One region of the Streptomyces sp. NPDC021224 genome, then DNA from elsewhere that is predicted to be linked to it. Evidence: riboswitches for the same ligand, from Rfam matches in the RefSeq annotation. Region 1 holds a riboswitch; each other region holds the start of a gene.
What was found. Region 1 has a riboswitch for cobalamin ahead of ACH4PY_RS26110 (cobalamin biosynthesis protein). Riboswitches for the same ligand answer to the same signal wherever they lie in the genome.

Region 1 (3,264 bases):
CCAGGCCCCGCCCGCGCAGCCACTCCAGCGCCCGCACGGTGCCGCGGGTGCCCGGCAGCACCACCAGGTCGGCGGCGGCCACCTCCGTGGGCCGGTCGGTGAAGCGCACCTCCACACCGGGCTCGGCGGCGAGCGCGTCCAGGTCCGTGAAGTTCGACATCAGCGGCAGCGGCACGACCGCGACCCGCAGCGTTTCGTGCCCGTACGGCTCGCCCGCCGCGTGCTCGCGGACGTGCAGGCCGTCCTCCTCGTCGATGTCCAGGCCGCGCGCGTACGGCAGCACGCCCAGCGTCGGGCGGCCGGTCAGCCCGCGCAGCATCTCCAGGCCCGGCTCCAGCAGCGTCACGTCGCCCCGGAACTTGTTCACCACGTAGCCCGCGACGAGCGCCTGCTCCTCGGGCGGCAGCAGCGCGGTCGTGCCGAAGAACGCGGCGAAGACGCCGCCTCGGTCGATGTCGCCCACCAGCAGCGCGGGCAGCCCCGCGCGGCGCGCCAGGCCCAGGTTGACGATGTCGGTACGCCGCAGGTTGATCTCCGCGGGGCTCCCGGCGCCCTCGCAGATCACCGCGTCGTACGAACGCCCCAGCTGCGCCAGGCAGTCGGCGACGACGTCCACCAGCCCGCCCTGGAAACCGCCGGCACCGTGGTAGCCGCGGGCCGACATCTCGCCCACCGGCTTCCCCAGCAGCACCACCTGGCTGCTGCGGTCGCCACCCGGCTTGAGCAGCACCGGGTTCATCAGCGCGGACGGCTCCACGCGCGCCGCCTGCGCCTGCACGGCCTGCGCCCGCCCGATCTCCGCGCCGTCCCGCGTGACGAAGGAGTTGAGCGACATGTTCTGCCCCTTGAACGGGGCGACCCGCAGGCCCTGCCGCACCAGGAAGCGGCATATCCCCGCGGTGACCACGCTCTTGCCCGCGTCGGACGCGGTCCCGGCGACCATGAGACCCCTCACGACGCCTCCCCCCGGCGGCGACGGCCGGACGGCGGGCCGCCGCCGTCGCCGTCTCCGGTCAGCAGCGACGGCAGCACGCTCACCGCGACGGCCAGCGCCGACACCCGGCGGGACAGGGCGATCGCCCGTTCGATGTCCGCCACCGCCGGGGGCGGGAACTCGGCACCCAGCACCGCGCGGTGCTCGGTGCGGCCCGCGTACGAGAGGGTGCCGCCCAGCCGGACACGGAGGGCACCGGCGAAGGCGGCCTCCACCGGGCCCGCGTTGGGGCTCGGGTGGGCGGCGGCGTCACGCCGCCAGGTGCGCCGGGCGTCGCGCGGGTGCGGGCCCGCGAGGACGGCGAGCGCCGCGGTGAGGCGGGCGCCGGGCCATCCCACCACGTCGTCGAGCCGGGCCGAGGCCCAGCCGAACCGGAGGTGGCGCGGGGAGCGGTGGCCCACCATCGCGTCCAGCGTGTTGGCGGCGCGGAATCCGGCGAGCCCGGCGGGACCTGCGGCCGCGCCCCACACCAGGGCGCCGACGACCGCGTCCGAGGTGTTCTCGGCGACGGACTCGACGACCGCGCGGGCGATCCCGGCGGCGTCCAGGTGCTGCGGGTCGCGCCCGCACAGGTGCGGCAGCCGGGCCCGTGCCGCGTCGAGGTCCCCGGCTTCCAGCGCGGCGCCGATCGCGCGCGCCTCGCGCGCCAGCGAGGTGCCGCCGAGGACGGCCCAGGTGCAGGCCGCGGCCAGCGCGGTGGAGGCCGCGGGGGAGCGGCGGGCGGCACGCGCGGCGAGCCCGGCGGCGGAGGCGGCGGCCCCGGCGCACAGCGCCGTGTACAGGGCGCCGGTGAGTCGGTCGTCGCGCCACAGCCGGCGCTCCAGCGCTCCCGCCGCGCGCCCGAAGGCCGCGACCGGGTGGCCGCGGCGCGGGTCGCCCGCGACGAGATCGCCGAGGAAGCCGAGTGCGGCGCCGTACGCGTAGGTGCGGTCGGCACGCATGGCTCAGACCGCCGTCACACCTCGCGGGGCGGTGGCGGTGGGAGGGGGTGGGGGAGTGGCGCCGGGCATGGCTGTTGTCCTCACTCAGGGTCCGCGCCCTGGTTCGACGTGACCGGCGGTGAGAGTCTCCTGGCTCCCGGATCTACGCACTCCCGGGTCTTCCAGCCGGTGAACCGGCCGTGACGTACGGGTTCGGGAGTGCACTCCCCGGTGACAGTGGCGGGACCGCGCCGGATTCGCACCGGACTTCCTCTCCTGCCGCCGTTATGGCATCCGGCAGTCCACCACGCCCGCAACGACCGCGTCAACCTGCCCCTGACCTGCGGCGACGGAGTGTGGTGAGGTCCACACCCCGTCGCGGAAGAGAGCCGGACGGCGCCGGCGGGCAGGGGGCGCTACTTGGCGACGATGAGCCAGATGCCCCACGCGACCGCCGCCGCGCACGCGGCGAAGCACACGTACGCGCCGCCGCGCGCGGCCACGCCGCCGGGCCCGGCCGCGGGCCGGGACAGGCCGACCACGCCGAGGGTGAAGACGCCGACCAGGCCGACGGTGGACAGCAGGGTGACGACCAGGACAGTGCCGAGGGCGTGCCAGTCGATGCTCATGAGGGCTCCTTCGGACCGGGGTCAGACCGTCGCGGTGGGGGCGGGTGCCGGGCTGCCGGCCGGCGGCGGGATCACGGCGGCGATGGCCGCGGTGACCGCGCCCTGCGGCTCGGCGGCACCGGCGGTGTCACCGCCGACCTCGTCGTTGACGTTGGCGTGCGTGACGGGCCTGCGGCGCGCCGCCGTACGGATCGCGGCGCACACCGCGAGTCCGAGCACGGCGACCGCGGCCACACCCCAGTTGCCCTGGTCGGCCAGCAGCGCGGCGCCCGCGCCGACCAGCCCGGCCGCGGGGAGCGTCAGCGCCCACGCGGCGACCATCCGCCCCGCGGTGCTCCAGCGCACCACCGCGCCGCTGCGGCCCAGCCCCGCGCCCATGACCGAGCCGGAGCACACCTGCGTGGTGGACAGCGCGAAGCCCAGGTGCGAGGAGGCCAGGATGGTGGCGGCGGCGCCGGTCTGCGCCGCGAAGCCCTGCTGCGGCTGGATGTCGGTGAGGCCCTTGCCCATCGTGCGGATGATCCGCCAGCCGCCGATGTACGTGCCCAGCGCGATGGCCGCGCCCGCCGAGACGATGACCCACAGCGGCGGGTCGGAGTGCGGGGCGACGACACCGCCGGTGATGAGCGCGAGAGTGATCACGCCCATCGTCTTCTGCGCGTCGTTGGTGCCGTGCGCGAGCGAGACGAGCCCGGCCGAGGCGATCTGCCCGGCGCGGTAG
Region 2 (3,264 bases), on a different contig from region 1:
ACTTCCTCTCCACGATCGAGCTGCACCGCGGCAAGGCGCCCACCATGAGCCCGTGGCGCAAACGGCTGTTCATCGCCACCTCCTACATCACCGCCGACGCCGCCGGGCATTTCGGCCTGCCCCGCGACCGCACGGTGATCATGGGCGCCAACATCGAGGTCTGACCGGCCCTCACCGCGTCCGCCCGGCCGCGGACTTGACCTTCGAGCCGGGTGGAAGGCCTACCGTCGCGGCATGGACGCGATGCGGATCTCCCAGCTGGCGCGGCGCTCCGGCGTCCCCGCCACCACACTGCGGTTCTACGAGCGCCAGGGCCTGCTGCCCGCCGAGCGCACCGGCGCCGGCTACCGGCTCTACCGCCAGGACGCGCTGGAGCGGCTGGCGTTCATCGGCGCCGCCAAGCAACTGGGCCTGCCGCTGGGGGAGATTGCCGAACTGCTTGCGGTGCGGGCGGGCGGCCGCTGCCGGGAGGTGAAGGCGGACCTGCGGCCGCGGATCGCCGCCCGGCTGGCCGCGGCCGAAAGCGCCGCGGCCGGGCTGCGCGACCTCGACGCGGCCCTGCGGGCGGCGATCGGGCACCTGGACGCGCTGCCGGACCGGGACGGCGGCTGCGACCCGCGGTGCGGTTTCCCCGCACCCGCCCGCCGCAAGCCGCCCGCGCCGGTCGCCGTGCGGCTGTCGCCGCGCGCCGGGGCCGCGGGCGCGCGGGAGCACGCCGGGGACCGGCGGACCGCCGCGGTCGCGTGCTCGCTGTCCGGCGGAGGCATGGCCGCGCGCGTCACCCGGTGGCGCCGCCTGCTCGCCGGGGCCGCCCGCGCCCCGCTGCCGGGCGGCCTGCGGCTGACCGTCCCCGCCGGACGGGCCGCCGCGCTCACCCGTCTGGCAGCGGCGGAACAGCGGTGCTGCCCCTTCTTCGACTTCCGCCTGCACCTGGACGGACCCCGGGCGCATCTGGAGGTCCGCGCCCCCGCCGAGGGCGCCGGTCTGCTCGCGGAGATCTTCGCCCCCGCCGTCTGAGGGAGCGGCACCGGCCGGGGCCGCGGTGGCGAGCAGCATCGTGCCCGCGGCGAGCGGGAGGGCGACGAGGGCGGTACGGGACCGGTGCGCGAGAGTGCGCATGCTCATGCGAAGTGCTCCTGGGGGTGGGGGCGCCGCACGTCCCGGCCCGAGGGCCCGTCACGGCCGCCCGGAGCAGAGGCGGTCGCCGCCCGGTCGCGTGGTCGGGCTTCCGCAGGTACAGCGTCGCCGGGCGGGTGATCGGGCTCGGGCGGACCCTGCGGCCCACCCCTACCGTTGCGCGTCAGCCCCGGGTTCCGACCGGGTTCCCCCTGCGCGGCGACTCGCGGAGGACAGGCCGACGGCGCCGCCCGGCAGAAGAGGGCGTCCGGGCGCCGGGCACGTGGTGAAGGCAACGGTGCGCGACGTTGACGTCACAGCACCTCGCGTGATGCCATGAAACGCATTTCCGATTCAGCAGCCAGGGGAAGCCGGTCCGAGTCCGGCGCTGACCCGCAACCGTAGGCCCTCCCCCGGAGGGCGAGCCGGAACACCTGCGCTGGACGAACGTCAGAACGCCGTCGAGGACTGCGGCACGGACGACCGGGCCGGCGCGCGCGAGTGTGCCGTCGCCCGCGCCTTCCGCGGTCCGCCGTCCTCGCCGGGCCGACCTGGGGGGCCACCCGTGCTTCACAACCTCCGGCGACGCGGCAGTGGACTGCCGCGTGCCGCCGTCCTGTCCACCGCCGCGGTGGCGCTGTTCGGCGCCGCCGGCCTCGTCCCGTTCGCGGGCACCGCGCAGGCCGACCCGATCGGCGACTGCACGCCGACGACCGGCGCGATCGTCGCGGTCGACTACGGGCACTGGGACGGCCCGGTGCTGCGCGGGTGCGACGCACACCCCACCACGGGCATGAACCTGCTGCACAACGGTGGGTTCAGCACGGCCGGTACGGCGCACGACGGCCCCGACTCCATCTGCCGGATCGGCAACGACGGCTACGACGGCGGCACCCCCCACCCCACGCCCGCCGACGAGACGTGCGCGGTCACGCCCCCCGCGAACGCCTACTGGTCCTTCTGGATCGCCCCCGCGGGCCAGGACACCTGGGTGTACAGCCCGCTCGGGGTGTCCGAGGACCACCCGGCGGACGGCGAGGTCGAGGCCTGGGTCTTCGGCGCGACCGGCACCGGCGGACCCTCCTTCACCCCGGCCTCGGTACGCGCGCCGGGCGGCCCGGCGACCACCTCCCCGGGCGGTCCGCCGCCCACGACCTCCGCCGACGTGCCGGCCGCCGCCGCCTGGCTCGTGGGCCGGCTCACCGACGGCGACCACGTCGCCGACGGCTCGGGCACCGTCGATTACGCCGCCTCCGTCCGGATCGGGCTCGCGCTCGCCGCGACCGGGGGACAGGACGGCGCGCTGCGGGCGATCGACGCCTACCTGGCCGCGCACGCCGACGCCTACCTGCTGCCCGACGCCGGCGACACCGTGCCGCGCTCGACCGCCGTCGCCGACCTCGCGCTGCTCACCGAGGTCCTGGGCGGCGACCCGACCCACGTCGGGGGCCGCGACCTGCTCGCCGACCTCACCGACCACGTGTGCACGGCCGTCGCGGGAAGCCTCGGCAACTGCACCGCCCCCGGCGACTTCTACGGCGCCACCTCTCCCGACACCCAGGCCCTCGCGCTGCTCGCGCTGTCGCGCGGCGGCGTCACCCCGCCCGCCGCGGCCGTGGACCGGCTCACCGGCATGCAGTGCGCGGACGGCGGTTTCTCCGGCTCGATGCCGGCGCCGGGCGGCCGCTGCGACTCCGACCCCGCCACCACCGCCGAGGCAGTCCTCGCCCTCAAGGGCCTGACCGGCACCGCGGACGCCGTCGCCGCCGCCTCGGCGTACCTGGTCACGACGCAGTCCGCGGACGGCGGTTACCCCGCCGCCGACGGCGCCCCCGCCGGTGACACCTCGACCACCGCCGCCGCCGCCCAGGCGCTGGGCCTGCTCGGCCGCACCGACGAGGCCGCCACCGCGCGCGGCTGGCTGGCGGCCCGGCAGACCGACGCCGGCGGCTTCACCGGCGACCCCTCCGGCACCGACCCGGACCTCTACCCGTCCACCGCCGCCACCCTCGCCGTGACCGGCAGCGACCTGGCGACGCTGACCCACCACCTCACCACGGCCACGCCCACCACCACGTGGCCGACCCCCTCGGCGAGCACCACGGGCACCCCGAGCGCCACCCCCACGGTGACGCAGACCCCGGCCCC
Region 3 (3,264 bases), on a different contig from region 1:
AGATGTCACCGGCGAGGATCGGCGGCCGCACGTAGCGGGTGCCGTAGGACTGGACCCAGCCGTGCCGGGTGGCCAGGTAGCCGGTGAGCTGCTCGGCGAAGTACTGCACCATGTCGTTGCGCTCGGGCTCGCCGTGCACCAGGACGTCCAGGCCGGTCTTCTCCTGGAAGGTGATGACCTCGCGGACCGCGTCGCGCATCCGCTCCTCGTACCCGGCGGTGTCGATCCGCTTGCCGCGCAGGTCGGCGCGGGCGGCGCGCAGGTCGCCGGTCTGCGGGAAGGAGCCGATGGTCGTGGTGGGCAGCAGCGGCAGCCGCAGCCGGGCCCGCTGGGCGGCGGTGCGCTCGTCGTACGGCTGGGTCCGCCGGGTGTCGGCCTCGGTGACGGCCGCGGCCCGCGCCCGGACGGCCGGGTCGCGGGTGAGCGGGGACCGCGCGCGCGAGTCGAGCGCGGCGCGGTTGGCGGCCAGTTCGGCGGCGACGGCGTCCGTGCCGTGCGACAGGCCCGCGGCGAGGGTGGCGATCTCGGCGGTCTTCTGCCGGGCGAAGGCGAGCCAGGGCAGCACCCGCGGGTCGAGGTCGGCCTCGGCGGCGGCGTCGAGCGGCACGTGCAGCAGCGAGCAGGACGCGGCCACGTCGACCCGGTCGGCCAGGCCCAGCAGGGTGCCGAGGGTGGCGAGCGCCTTGCGCAGGTCGCAGGTCCAGATGTTGCGGCCGTCCACGACGCCCGCGACCAGGCGCTTGCCGGGCAGGCCGCCGACGGCCGCGAGGCCGTCCAGGTTGGTGGCTGCCGGGCCGGTGAAGTCCAGGGCCAGGCCCTCGACGGGGGCCTCGGCCAGCACCGGCAGGGCGTCGCCGAGCCGGTCGAAGTAGGAGGCGACCAGCAGCTGGGGGCGGTCGGTGAGGGAGCCCAGCGCGCGGTAGGCGCGGGCGGCGGCGTCCAGTTCGGCGGCGTCCCGGTCCTGGACGAGGGCGGGCTCGTCGAGCTGGACCCATGCGGCGCCCGCCGCGCGCAGGTCGGCGAGCACGGTGGCGTAGACGGGCAGCAGCCGGTCCAGCAGGCTCAGCGGCTCGAAGTCCGCGGGCGCGCCGGGCGCCGGCTTGGCCAGCAGCAGGTAGGTGACGGGGCCGACGAGCACCGGCCGCGGGGTCAGGCCCAGGGCCAGCGCCTCGCCGAACTCGGCGAGCTGCTTGGCCGGGTCGGCGGTGAAGACGGTGTCGGGCCCGAGTTCGGGCACCAGGTAGTGGTAGTTCGTGTCGAACCACTTCGTCATCTCCAGCGGCGCGACGTCCTGCGTGCCGCGGGCCATGGCGAAGTAGCCGTCGAGCGGGTCGGCGTCGACCGCGGAGCGGTGCCGCGCGGGGATCGCGCCGACCATGACGCTGGTGTCGAGGACGTGGTCGTAGAGCGAGAAGTCGCCGGTGGGCACCTCGTCGACGCCGGCCTCGGACAGCTGCCGCCAGTTCGCCCGGCGCAGTTCCGCCGCGGTACCGCCGAGCGTCTCGGCGCTGACGCGGCCCTTCCAGTAGCCCTCGACGGCCTTCTTCAGTTCCCGGTCGGCACCCTGGCGGGGGTAGCCGTACACGGTGGCCCGTGCTGCCGCGGCTGCGGGCTTGGTTGTCACGGAGATCTCCTTCACGAGATGGATCCCTGAGATCCCGGCGACGGGACGGGGGCGTGAAGGGTGGCGCAGCCGGGCGGTCCCGGAGTTCCCCCCGAAAGGGGTACGTCCGCCCGCCGTTTGTCTGTCGCCGACCCGCCCTCGAGGTCACCGGGATGTCCGTACGCGATCGGTCGCGTACGGGCAACGGGCAGGTCTTCGGACTCGCGGGCACTCTGCCGGGAGGCAGTTGTCCTACTGGCCGTCGCTTCCCAGGTCCGCGGCCCGGACCCAGTGCGTATGACGGCGGTCGTTCCCACTCACCGCTGCGGGGCAGTCCCGGATTCCCACCGGGTTCCCTCTTGCGACGCGCCTGCCTGGCGGGCAGGGCGAACCAGTTGCACCTCCCAGCCTAGAACGCCGGACAACTTCCGGCTGCCGTTGTCCACAACCCGGAGCGATGTCATATTAAGGTTAGGCTTACCTAAATAACGAGGAGGACGTGTGACCAGGACCGCCGACCGGTGCGAGCCCTCCGCCGCGGAGCGCGTACGCAGCATCCTGACGGCCGCGGGCTCCGCCGCCGTCACGGCCAACGGCGCGCACGAGGACTTCCTGACCGGGGTGGACGCCGACCTCGACGGCGGGACCCTGCTGCTGACCGTCCCCGTGGACAGCGGCGCCGCCGCCGAGGCCTCCCGCGGCCCGGCGGTCGGCATCCCCGCGGTGCTGGAGTGGACGGACCTCGCGCCCGTTCCGGTACGCGACCGGGTCCGCGCCCAGGTACGGATCACCGCCCGGCTGCCCTTTCCGCACCCGCTGACCGGGCCCGACGAACTGGGCCACCACATCCACGCCCTGCTCACCCGCGCCTTCCACGAGCGGCACCACACCCGGTACGGCCGTCGGCGCCGGTGACCGGACGCCGCTACCCACCGGCCGCGCGGTCGGCGAGGATCTCGCGGGCGGCACGGGCACCGGAGGCGAGGGCGCCCTGCACGGAGCCGGTGGCGCGGTGGTCGCCGCAGACGTGCACACCGGGGGAGTGGCGCGTGCTCCGGGAGAGCGGCCAGGGCGGCGGCATCGCCGGCAGCGCCTCCGGCACCGGGTAGACGGCCACCGGCTCCCAGCCGCCGGTGTCCGTCCCGTACAGCTCGGCAAGCACGCCGCGCACCCGCGCCTCCCGCTCCTCGGGGGCGTCCGCGCCCAGCACCGAGGTGGCCACCAGCGCCCGCCCGCGCGGCGCGTACGACGGCGCGACCTCGCTGATCACCACCGTGTTGAGCACCCGCCGCGCACTGTCCACGACCAGCGTGGGTTCGGCCAGCGGCGGCCGCGGGACGGCGTGGTAGTACGTGGTGACCGCGCGCACCGGCGGCACGGCGAGTCCCGGCAGCAGCTCCGCCGCGGCCCCCGGCCCGGTCGCGACGACCACCGTGCGGGCCGACTGCTCGCTGCCGTAGGCGGTCAGCACCCCCGTACCGGTCAGCCGCTCCACCGGGACGCCCAGCTCCACCGTGCCGTCGGGCAGGTCCGCGGCGAGCTGCTCGGGCACGGCGGCGACGCCGCGCGCGGGCAGGCACAGCCTCCCGCGCATCATCGAGCGCCACACCAGGTGGAAGTAGCGGCTGGAGGTCTCAAGGTCGTCCTCCAGGAACACGCCC

Region 2: it holds a riboswitch for cobalamin, as region 1 does, so the genes downstream of both, ACH4PY_RS29220 (prenyltransferase/squalene oxidase repeat-containing protein) here and ACH4PY_RS26110 (cobalamin biosynthesis protein) in region 1, are expected to answer to the same signal.
Region 3: it holds a riboswitch for cobalamin, as region 1 does, so the genes downstream of both, metE (5-methyltetrahydropteroyltriglutamate--homocysteine S-methyltransferase) here and ACH4PY_RS26110 (cobalamin biosynthesis protein) in region 1, are expected to answer to the same signal.

The regions. Positions count from the first base shown of each region.
Region 1 covers NZ_JBIRPW010000011.1:212,745-216,008, forward strand. Annotated here, with positions in the region: gene ACH4PY_RS26105 (cobyric acid synthase) at 1-943, opposite strand, end outside; gene ACH4PY_RS26110 (cobalamin biosynthesis protein) at 952-1,935, opposite strand; cobalamin riboswitch at 2,058-2,189, opposite strand; gene ACH4PY_RS26115 (hypothetical protein) at 2,331-2,543, opposite strand; gene ACH4PY_RS26120 (anion permease) at 2,565-3,264, opposite strand, start outside.
Region 2 covers NZ_JBIRPW010000015.1:129,305-132,568, forward strand. Annotated here, with positions in the region: gene ACH4PY_RS29210 (potassium transporter Kup) at 1-164, shown strand, start outside; gene ACH4PY_RS29215 (MerR family transcriptional regulator) at 235-1,017, shown strand; cobalamin riboswitch at 1,252-1,330, opposite strand; cobalamin riboswitch at 1,426-1,573, shown strand; gene ACH4PY_RS29220 (prenyltransferase/squalene oxidase repeat-containing protein) at 1,682-3,264, shown strand, end outside.
Region 3 covers NZ_JBIRPW010000016.1:133,416-136,679, forward strand. Annotated here, with positions in the region: gene metE (5-methyltetrahydropteroyltriglutamate--homocysteine S-methyltransferase) at 1-1,624, opposite strand, end outside; cobalamin riboswitch at 1,793-2,014, opposite strand; gene ACH4PY_RS30050 (hypothetical protein) at 2,105-2,518, shown strand; gene ACH4PY_RS30055 (NAD(P)/FAD-dependent oxidoreductase) at 2,529-3,264, opposite strand, start outside.